Regions from separate parts of the Gordonia sp. UCD-TK1 genome, predicted to be linked through region 2. Evidence: riboswitches for the same ligand, from Rfam matches in the RefSeq annotation. Region 2 holds a riboswitch; each other region holds the start of a gene.
What was found. Region 2 has a riboswitch for thiamine pyrophosphate ahead of thiO (glycine oxidase ThiO). Riboswitches for the same ligand answer to the same signal wherever they lie in the genome.

Region 1 (3,265 bases), on a different contig from region 2:
CCGACCCGGCCGTCGGCGTCCTTCATGTACTGACCGGCGAGCATGCGCTGGCTCTCGAACACCAACTGCTCGTCGTTGAACGCACCGGGGTTGGCGGCGAGGAGGTCGCGGGCCGCCGCGTCCGGGTCGTCGGCCGCTGCCTGGTAACCGCGCTGCAGCGCCGTCACGAAGGCCGCCGCGCGGTCCGGGTTGTCCGCCAGCCAGTCCTCGTTGGCGTCGACGACGATCGCGTATGCCTCCGGGAAACCGAAGTCGGTGTAGTGGAAGTACCTCATCGGGGTTCCGCGATGCTCGGCCTCGATGCCCTCCCACGCGAGATAGGAGACGGTGAAGTCGGCCTGACCGGAGTAGACCGCCTCGTATGCCGAGGTCCCGAGGGTCACCGAGGTGAACTCGCCGGTGCCGCCGTCGTTTCGGATCACCTGCTCGAGGGTCTTCTCCTCGCCCGGGTCGCCGAAACCGGCGTATGTCTTCCCGTCGAGGTCCTTCGGGCTCGTGATGTCGCGGCGGTCGGCGCGGACACCGATGCCGGTGGCCCACTTCTGCAGCGGCGCGAACACGGAGATGGTGTGCGCGCCCGATGCCCGCGAGAAGGTCGACGAGTTGTGGGTGCTGATCCCGAACTCGGCGTTGCCCGCGTCCACGATGGTGTCCACGGCGGTGTTGTTGTACGGCAGGATCTCGACGTCGAGTCCGGCCTCCTCGAACCAGCCGCGCTGCTGCGCCACGAACAATCCCGTGTGGTTGGTGTTCGGGGACCAGTCGAGCGCGAATCGGATGGTGCCGTCCGAACCGGCGCCCGAACCGCACGCGGTGATCGCCGACGACGCGACGACCGCGGCGGCGAGCGCGGTGAGGAGGCGGCGCGCGCGGGCGCTCATGCGGGCGCTCATGCGGCGGGCCACGGTTGCGGGTTCAGCGCGGTGTCCCAGAACAGAAGCTCGAACCGGGTGGCGACGGTGAACGCCGTGGCCATCGCGGCCCGCTCCCGCTCGCCGGCGTGCGCCGCGGCCTCGTCCACGAGTTCCCTTGCCCGCGAGGCGGATTCCTGGAACTCCGGGGCGTCGTAGGTGGTCACCCACTGCGCGTAGGGGTGGTTCGGGTCGGCGGCGAGCACCTGGGCGGCACTCGCGGCCAGGGCCCGGCCGACTTCCGCGTAGATCCAGAAGCAGGGCAAGGCCGCGGCCGCGCCGACCGCATACGACTCGGTCGCGGCGACGGCCGTCAGGTAGGACACGTACCCCAGGCACGCCGGCGACGGCTCGGGTTCGCCCTCACGCGGAGGCAGCTGGCCGCCGTTGAGCAGGTCGCCGTGGAGCGCCGACTCGACGGTGGCCGCGGTGGCCGACGAGTTCGCCCAGAACCCCGCGGTCTGCGGGTCGGGGGATTTCGACGCCAGGATGGCGAGGGCCTTCGCGTACCCGGCCAGGTACAGCGAGTCCTGCTCCATGTAGGTGCGGAACACCTCGAGTGGCAGCGTCCCGTCGCCGAGCCGCCGCAGGAACTCGAGGTCGTCGATCGCCGTCCGCAACCTCTTCGTCTCCTCCCAGAGGTGGTCGGAGAATCGGCCGGAGACCGGCACGTGCGCATGCACAGACATGACATCCCTTCGTCAGCATTACCTGGACAGGTTCTCGGGTCTCATCTCAGCCCCGCGTCGCGGAGCACCCCGTGTCAGAACGCAGCCACAGTAGCAGGAGTGGGGGTCGCAGTGGGACGCCTGTGCCACGACCATGTCCCGGCCTGTTGACCAGCTGGTTTGCGCGTTGATGCGGTGTTCGTTGTATTCTTCACGGCGTTGTTCGTACGGCCGTCACGGTGGCCGGAAGAGCGGCACGGCAGGTTGCCCGAGCGGCCAAAGGGAGCGGATTGTAAATCCGTCGCGCAAGCTACATAGGTTCGAATCCTATACCTGCCACAGCGTGGTCCATTCTCGCGAAACTGCTCTACAGACGGTCTCCGACCAGCGATTTGTCTAGCGCAGACGCGAGTGTGTAACCTCGTTAAGGCTCTCGGGCACAACCGCCCGGGGCACGCCCCCTTAGCTCAGTCGGCAGAGCGTTTCCATGGTAAGGAAAAGGTCGACGGTTCGATTCCGTCAGGGGGCTCGCTGGACGAGAAGTCCGCGGGGCGGTGTAGCTCAGCTGGTTAGAGCGCACGACTCATAATCGTGAGGTCGAGGGATCGAGTCCCTCCACCGCTACACATCGGGTCCGACCGGAACCGAGCGCAAGGGTCGCAAGCCCTGAGGGAACTTCCGAACCCGACCACGTACCACCCGAAAGAAGGCAATCAAGTGGCCTCCTCAACAGATGTTCGCCCCAAGATCACCTTGGCCTGCGAGGTGTGCAAGCACCGTAACTACATCACGAAGAAGAACCGCCGCAACGATCCCGATCGCCTCGAGATCAAGAAGTTCTGCCCGAACTGCGGCAAGCATCAGGGGCACAAGGAATCGCGCTGACGCTGTCGTCGGCCGTTTCGAAGTACCACCAGCAGCGGGCTGCCTCTCGATGAGGCAGCCCGTCTTGCTGTGTCGGCCGAAGGAGTAGAGCTCAATGTCACAGGTAAGCGGAGCCGAGATCCAGGATCGTCCGGACGAGGCGTCGAACGGTGGCGCGAAGCCGACCCCCGACGAGATCGCCGCCCACACCCAGAGCCTTGTCGGCTTCCATTACACGGTCGACGACTATTACGAGATCGGCCGCGAGGAGATCCGTAAGCACGCGATGGCGGTGCAGGATGCGCACCCGACCCACTGGAGCGAGGAGGGCGCCCGGGCCTTCGGTCACGACCGCCTGATCGCCGCGCCGACCTATGTGTCGGTGCTCGGGATCATCGCCCAGCGCAAGCTCTTCGAAGACGTCGTCACCGGCTACGACATGTGGCAGATCATGCAGACCGACCAGCGGCTGGTCTACCACCAGCCGATGAAGGTCGGGGACCGCCTGATCTGCGACGTCTCGCTCGAGTCGTTCCGGCACGTGAGCAGTCCCGAGATGATCGACCTGATGGTCACCAAGAACGTCATCTGGAACCAGCACGACGAGCCGGTCATGACCACGTGGACCTCCCTGGCCGCGCGTCCCGGCATGGACGTCGACCCGGAACTCGAGGCGTCCCTCGACCACGTGATGATCAAGGTCGACGCCATCGGCGAATCCGGGCACACCGTCGAGCCGAAGGCGGGTCGCTACGACCTCCCCGACCCGACGCAGTCGCCGGGCGCCTTCGGTGCCGTCGACTTCGACACGCTCACGGTGGG
Region 2 (3,265 bases):
GCCAGAAGCACGCCGTCGCAACCGAGTTCCATCGCCAGGGCCGCGTCGCTCGCCGTGCCGATGCCCGCGTCGAGGATGACCGGCAGCGGGTCGTCGAAGCGGGTGTGACAGTCGTCGACGATCATCTCGATGTTGTGCGGGTTGAGGATTCCGAGTCCGGTCCCGATGGGCGACCCGAGGGGCATCACCGCCGCGACACCGAGATCGGCGAGTCGCGCGGCCAGGACCGGATCGTCGTTCGTGTAGGCCAGCACCACGAAGCCGTCCGCGACCAGTCCGGCCGCGGCGTCGACGAGTTCGATGGCGTCGGGCATCAGGGTGCGTTCGTCGGCGACCACCTCGAGCTTCACCCAGTCGGTCTCGAACGCCTCGCGCGCCAGCTGGGCGGTCAGGACCGCCTCGGCGGTGGTGTGACAGCCCGCGGTGTTGGGCAGGACGGCGATGTCGAGCCGGCGCAGCAGATCGAAGACCCCGGTGCCCGAGGCCGCGTCGACGCGCCGAACCGCGACGGTGGTCAGCTCGGTCCCCGACGCGACCAGCGCGCGTTCCAGGGTCGCGAGATTCGACGCGCCGCCGGTGCCGGTGATGAGTCGCGACGAGAAGTCGCGACCGGCGATGCGCAGATGGTCCGCATCCGGGATCGTCTCGTCGCCGGACCTCTGCTCGGTCCGCGAGGCGTCGGGCTTCAGATCGGCGAGCTCAGCCACCCTGCACCGCCGTGACGATCTCGACGACGGCACCGTCGGTCATCGTGTGCCGGTCCCAGCGGCCGCGCGGGACGACCGCGCCGTCCACCGCGACCGCTATCCCCCGGTCCGGCAACCCCAGCCCGGTGACGACGTCGCGCACCGACGTGTCGGCTCCGACGTCGACGCTCTTGCCGTTGACGGTGATGCTGGCGGTGATACTCATTCCTCTGCTCCTTCCAGAATCGACAACACGCGGGCGGCGGTGCCCGGGGCGAGGACGATCCCGTTGCGCCCGTGCCCGGTCGCCACGACCGTTCGTGTGTCCACACGGGTGACGATCGGCAATCCGTCCGCGGTGCACGGCCGCAGACCCGCCCCTGCTTCGGTCAGTTCGTAGGTCCGCAGCCCGGGGAAGACCTCGATCGCGTCGGCGAGCAGATCCGCGACCCCGCCGGCCTGCGGCGCGCGGTCGGCAATCCCCTCGGCCTCGTACTGGGTGGCGCCGACGACGACTCCGTCCTCGCGCGGCACCAGGTACACGGCCCGCCCGTGGAGACGTGCCCGGACGACGTGGCCGGGCGGCGGCACCGACCAGCGAGTACGGCGAAGGCGGAGGATCTCCCCCTTCGCCGCATGCAGGTCCACACCCGGCCAGAGGGCCGCGGTGCCGAGTCCAGCGGCGAGCAGGATCTGGGTGTCGGAACCGAGGTCGTCGAGGTCGGCCAGGGATTCGACGCGCGCGGAGACCAACTCGGCACCCGCCGACGTCGCGGCGGCGCGCAACGCCTCGAGCAGCCGCCGGTTGTCGACGGACCACTCGCCGACCGCGCGGTAGCCACCGACCAGTCGAGAGCTCAGCGACGGTTCCAGGGTCCGGATGTCGCGGCCGGTCACCGACTGCAGCGCGGCATCGGTGGCGGGCTGCCCGGCCCAGACGAAGTCGGCGAGATGCCGCAGGTACTCGATGTCGGTGGCCGAGGCCGCGACGAACAGCGAGTCGGTGGCGGTGACGACACCCGGGTCGTCGAGCCGCTTCACGAGCGCCGGCCACAGCCGGACCGACTCGACCGACAGGGCCAGGGACGCGTCCTCGCCGGGATGACCCTCGCCGAGTGAACCGAGCATGCCGCCGGCGACCCAGGACGCGCGCTCCTCGGTGCCGGCGTCGAGGACGCGAACCCGCCATCCGGCGTCGGCCGCGGTGAGCGCACAGGTCAGCCCGATGACACCGCCCCCGACGACCGTCAGGGCGCGGTGGGCAGGGCGCTGCGGTGGGGAATCCACGTTGGGAATCACCTTCCTTCGCCGGAATGACCCGGATCAGGTTCGACGGTCAGCGGATTCTGTCCGCACTCTCAGCCCGGCCGATCCGGACTCCCGTGTGTTCGTGCGATCCACCCTACGCCGGGGCGTCGGGGGTCCGGTTAGCCTGGTCGGCGTGACGACCCCGAACCGCACCAGCTCCGCGTCGACGGACCCCGGCTCCGCGACGGACCGTCGCCGGCGGCTCTCCACGGCCCGCCTGTACCTGTGCACCGACGCCCGGCGCGAACGCGGTGACCTGCTCGACTTCGTCGACGCGGCGCTCGCGGGCGGCGTCGACATCGTGCAGCTGCGCGACAAGAACTCGCCGGGTGAGCGCGAGTTCGGGACCCTGGAGGCGGGCGAGGAACTCGAGATCCTCGCGGGCATGCGGAAGGTCGCCGACGCGCATGGCGCCCTGCTTGCGGTCAACGACCGGGCCGACGTCGCGGCGCTCTCCGGGGCCGATGTCCTGCACGTCGGACAGGGCGACCTGTCGCCGTCGGCGGCCCGCCGGATCGTCGGACCGGACGTCCTCATCGGCGCCTCGACCCACGACCCCGAGCAGGCTGCCGCCGCGATCGCCGACGACGACGTCGACTACTTCTGCGTCGGTCCGTGCTGGACCACGCCCACCAAACCGGGCCGCGCCGCCGCCGGCCTCGACCTCGTGTCCTCAACGGCCGCAACACAATCAGCCAAGCCGTGGTTCGCCATCGGCGGGATCGACGCCGGCCGCGTCGGGGAGGTCACCGCGCTCGGGGCGCGGCGCATCGTCGTCGTGCGGGCCATCACCGCGGCTGCCGACCCGGCCGCCGCAGCCACCGACCTCGCCGGGATGCTGTAGCGGTTCGCCTGGCGGAAACACGTTTGCCCGGTCGGTGTCGCGGGTCTATGGTGGACCGATAATGTTGTGCATCACGAGCGTTCTCGTAACCCGCCGCAGCGGGGTCTGAATCTGACCGACCCCCCGCTGCGGGTCGGTTGCGCTCTCCAGTCGGTCATCCGTTCTTCGACCGAAATCGGTTTTCGAGATGCACCCTTTTCATCTACCTCGTCGATCCTGTTCGTGGACCGAGCGCGACGACCGGCACGGCGGCGACCACTTCGCCGCACGTTTCGGCCGCCCGCTTCCCCCCGGGATGCACGAGGAGGCCGCCGGGATGACCTGGCAGGAATTCACCGACGAGTACTCCCGTGGCGGCACGATCCGGCTGGGCTCCTTCTCTGCCGTCCCGTGCTCGGGCGACCTGGTCGAGTGCCGCGCGACGCTC
Region 3 (3,265 bases), on a different contig from region 2:
CGATGGCCTCGATGATGGGCGCCGACGCGAGCATCCCGGTCTTCGCCGCGGCCACACCGATGTCACCGGACACGGAGTCGATCTGCGCCGCCACGGTCTGCGGTGAGATCTCCTCGAACCCGCTCACGCCCACCGAGTTCTGGACCGTCACCGCGGTCACCGCGACACACCCGTGCACCCCGAGCAGGGCGAAGGTGCGCATGTCTGCCTGTATTCCCGCGCCCCCGCCGGAGTCCGAACCCGCGATCGTCAGGACCCGTACCGGGGCCGTTCCGGGCGGTGACAGCGGGAGTCCCGTGTAGGCCTGTTCGTCGACCGTGCGCTGATTCGCGTCGACTGTGCGTCGTCGTGCGTCGTCTGTGCGCATCAGGCGCCGCCGGTCGTCTGGAGCGGGAGGTACACGCGGTTACCGGCCTCGGCGAACTCGGCCGACTTCGCGGCCATGCCCTCGGCGATAGTCCGGTCGATGTCGTCCGCGGTGACGAGACCGTGCTCCTCGGCGTAGGCGCGGACGTCCGCCGAGATCCGCATCGAGCAGAACTTGGGTCCGCACATCGAGCAGAAGTGGGCGGTCTTCGCGGGCTCGGCGGGTAGCGTCTCGTCGTGGTATGCGCGCGCGGTGTCGGGGTCGAGGGCGAGATTGAACTGGTCGGTCCAGCGGAACTCGAAGCGCGCCTTGCTCAGTGCGTCGTCGCGTTCCTGTGCCCGCGGGTGGCCTTTGGCCAGGTCGGCCGAGTGCGCCGCGATCTTGTACGTGATCACGCCGACCTTGACGTCGTCGCGGTCCGGAAGTCCTAGATGCTCTTTCGGAGTCACGTAGCACAGCATCGCGGTGCCGGCCTGAGCGATCATCGCCGCGCCGATGGCCGAGGTGATGTGGTCGTAGGCCGGCGCGATGTCGGTGGCGAGCGGACCCAGGGTGTAGAAGGGGGCCTCCTCGCACAGCTCCTCCTCCAGGCGCACGTTCTCGGCGATCTTGTGCATCGGGACGTGCCCGGGGCCTTCGATCATGACCTGCACACCATGCGATTTGGCGATCGCGGTCAGCTCGCCGAGAGTGCGGAGTTCGGCGAACTGGGCCTCGTCGTTCGCGTCGGCGATCGATCCGGGGCGCAAGCCGTCGCCGAGGGAGAACGTGATGTCGTAGCGGCGGAAGATCTCGCACAACTCGTCGAAGTGCGTGTACAGGAACGACTCCCGGTGGTGCGCGAGACACCAGGCCGCCATGATCGAACCGCCGCGCGAGACGATGCCCGTCACCCGCTTCGCGGTCAGCGGAACGTAGCGCAGCAGGACACCGGCATGGACGGTCATATAATCGACGCCCTGCTCCGCCTGCTCGATGACGGTGTCGCGATACAGTTCCCAGGTCAGCGAGGCGGGATCGCCGTTGACCTTCTCCAGCGCCTGGTAGATCGGAACCGTCCCCACGGGGACCGGCGAGTTACGCATGATCCACTCGCGGGTGGTGTGGATGTCGGCGCCGGTCGAGAGATCCATGATCGTGTCGGCGCCCCAGCGGGTGGCCCACACCATCTTCTCGACCTCGTCGGAGATCGAGCTGCGCACCGCCGAATTACCGATGTTCGCATTGACTTTCACCGCGAAGTTCTTGCCTATGATCATCGGTTCGGACTCGGGGTGGCGGTGGTTGGCCGGGATGACCGCGCGGCCGATGGCGACCTCCGACCGGACCAGTTCGGCGTCGACGCCCTCCCGGGCGGCGATGAACCGCATCTCGTCGGTGATGATGCCGGCACGCGCCCAGGCCAGCTGGGTGCTCGCGCCGTCGATCGGGTCGGGCCGATGCCAGCTGTCGCGGGTGGGGGTGAGGCCCTTCTCGACGTCGATGTGCGCCGCCGTATCGGTGTAGGGGCCGGAGGTGTCGTAGACGTCGAGGTGTTCGCCGTTGGTGAGCTGGATTCGACGCTGCGGCACACGCAGGTCGTCGACGGCGAGGTAGTGCTTGGCGCTGCCCTCGATCGGGCCGAGGGTCAGGAACCCGGAATCGGCGGGTGCGCTGCTGTTGCGGGTGGTGGATACACGTGTGCCCATGGCTGGTCTCCCTACGCCGGCATTACCCGGACAGGTTCGAGCGGTCGGCGACCGCCCGTCGCCATCTCAGCCCTCGGTCATCGTGAGAGCCCCCGCGGTGTGTAGTTGTCGTGCGTCCGCCACCCTACATCGCATCGTCCGGTCGGGTCGTGCGGGTGGGGAAGACCGTATCGATTTGCGACGATCACACGATCGGGGTCGGCAGTTACGGTTCCGTAAGGTACCGTGTGACCCGGATCACAGGGGTGGCGCTGTCGCGTGTGGCAGGTACGCGCCGGTGATCCGATGTCCGCGATCACGAGGTGAGGAGGGTCGGGTGCTACGCAAGCATCGTCAGCGACCACCACAGTCGGCGAAGTCCATCCTGCAACAAATCTCGCAGGTGGTACACAATCCCGACCGCGACCGATTCGAACTCTGGGTCGCCGGCGACCTGGTCGGCGTGCTCGGTTATTCGACCGAGTCGGCGGACGGTCAGACCACCATCACCGTGCTGCACACCGTGCTCTACGACGAATACAGCGGACACGGACTCGCCACGCGACTCACCCGTAGCGCCGTGCACTACACCCGCGAACAGGGTGCCCGCCTCCGGCCGGTGTGCACGTTCACCAAGCGCTACCTCGACAGCCATCCCGGGATCGTGCCGCTCGCCCCGGTGTGAGGGTGGCTGGTTCCTGCGCTGCGTCACCAGGCCCTTCGAGGCTCGTAGACCTCGACGCGCTCCTTCGTCGCTTGCTCGGCCCGGTGGCTTTCGCTCCTCGCACCTCAGGGAGCGGGGGGACCTCAGCCGGTCGGTGGGGCCAGCAGCGTCTCTCGAAGCACCTTCTTGTCGATCTTGCCGACCGCGGTGACCGGCAGGGTGGTCACGACGCGGACCACGTCGGGCAGTTTGAAGGACGCGAGACCGCGTTCGGCGAGGAACGTACGGATCGTCGCCAGCTCGAGCGGCCGGCCCGCCGGGTGTTCGTGCGAGAGGACCACGGCGGCGCAGATCTTCTCGCCGAGTGCGTCGTCGGGGAGGCCGACCACCGCGACCTGCCGGACCGAATCGTGGGCGAGGAGGTTCTCCTCGACGTCGTCGGCGGCGACGTTCTCCCCGGCGCGCACGATGGTGTCCTTGATGCGGCCGGTCACGGCCAGGTGCCCCGACGGCAGCCGGGTGACCTTGTCCCCGGACCGGTAGAACCCGTCCGGTGTGAAGGACTTC

Region 1: linked by a shared signal. The riboswitch ahead of A9310_RS02635 (TenA family protein) and the one ahead of thiO (glycine oxidase ThiO) in region 2 are both predicted to bind thiamine pyrophosphate.
Region 3: linked by a shared signal. The riboswitch ahead of thiC (phosphomethylpyrimidine synthase ThiC) and the one ahead of thiO (glycine oxidase ThiO) in region 2 are both predicted to bind thiamine pyrophosphate.

What each region holds. Positions count from the first base shown of each region.
Region 1 is NZ_LZMP01000002.1:255,661-258,925, forward strand. Features, by position in the region: gene A9310_RS02630 (ABC transporter substrate-binding protein) at 1-881, opposite strand, end outside; gene A9310_RS02635 (TenA family protein) at 890-1,600, opposite strand; TPP riboswitch at 1,588-1,682, opposite strand; tRNA gene A9310_RS02640 (tRNA-Tyr) at 1,838-1,918, shown strand; tRNA gene A9310_RS02645 (tRNA-Thr) at 2,036-2,108, shown strand; tRNA gene A9310_RS02650 (tRNA-Met) at 2,130-2,203, shown strand; gene rpmG (50S ribosomal protein L33) at 2,297-2,464, shown strand; gene A9310_RS02660 (fused (3R)-hydroxyacyl-ACP dehydratase subunits HadA/HadB) at 2,559-3,265, shown strand, end outside.
Region 2 is NZ_LZMP01000013.1:203,693-206,957, reverse strand. Features, by position in the region: gene A9310_RS09665 (thiazole synthase) at 1-641, opposite strand, end outside; gene thiS (sulfur carrier protein ThiS) at 700-912, opposite strand; gene thiO (glycine oxidase ThiO) at 909-1,973, opposite strand; TPP riboswitch at 1,970-2,079, opposite strand; gene thiE (thiamine phosphate synthase) at 2,128-2,838, shown strand; gene A9310_RS09645 (hypothetical protein) at 3,155-3,265, shown strand, end outside.
Region 3 is NZ_LZMP01000014.1:30,377-33,641, reverse strand. Features, by position in the region: gene thiD (bifunctional hydroxymethylpyrimidine kinase/phosphomethylpyrimidine kinase) at 1-367, opposite strand, end outside; gene thiC (phosphomethylpyrimidine synthase ThiC) at 367-2,055, opposite strand; TPP riboswitch at 2,063-2,152, opposite strand; gene A9310_RS10105 (GNAT family N-acetyltransferase) at 2,372-2,719, shown strand; gene A9310_RS10100 ((2,3-dihydroxybenzoyl)adenylate synthase) at 2,842-3,265, opposite strand, start outside.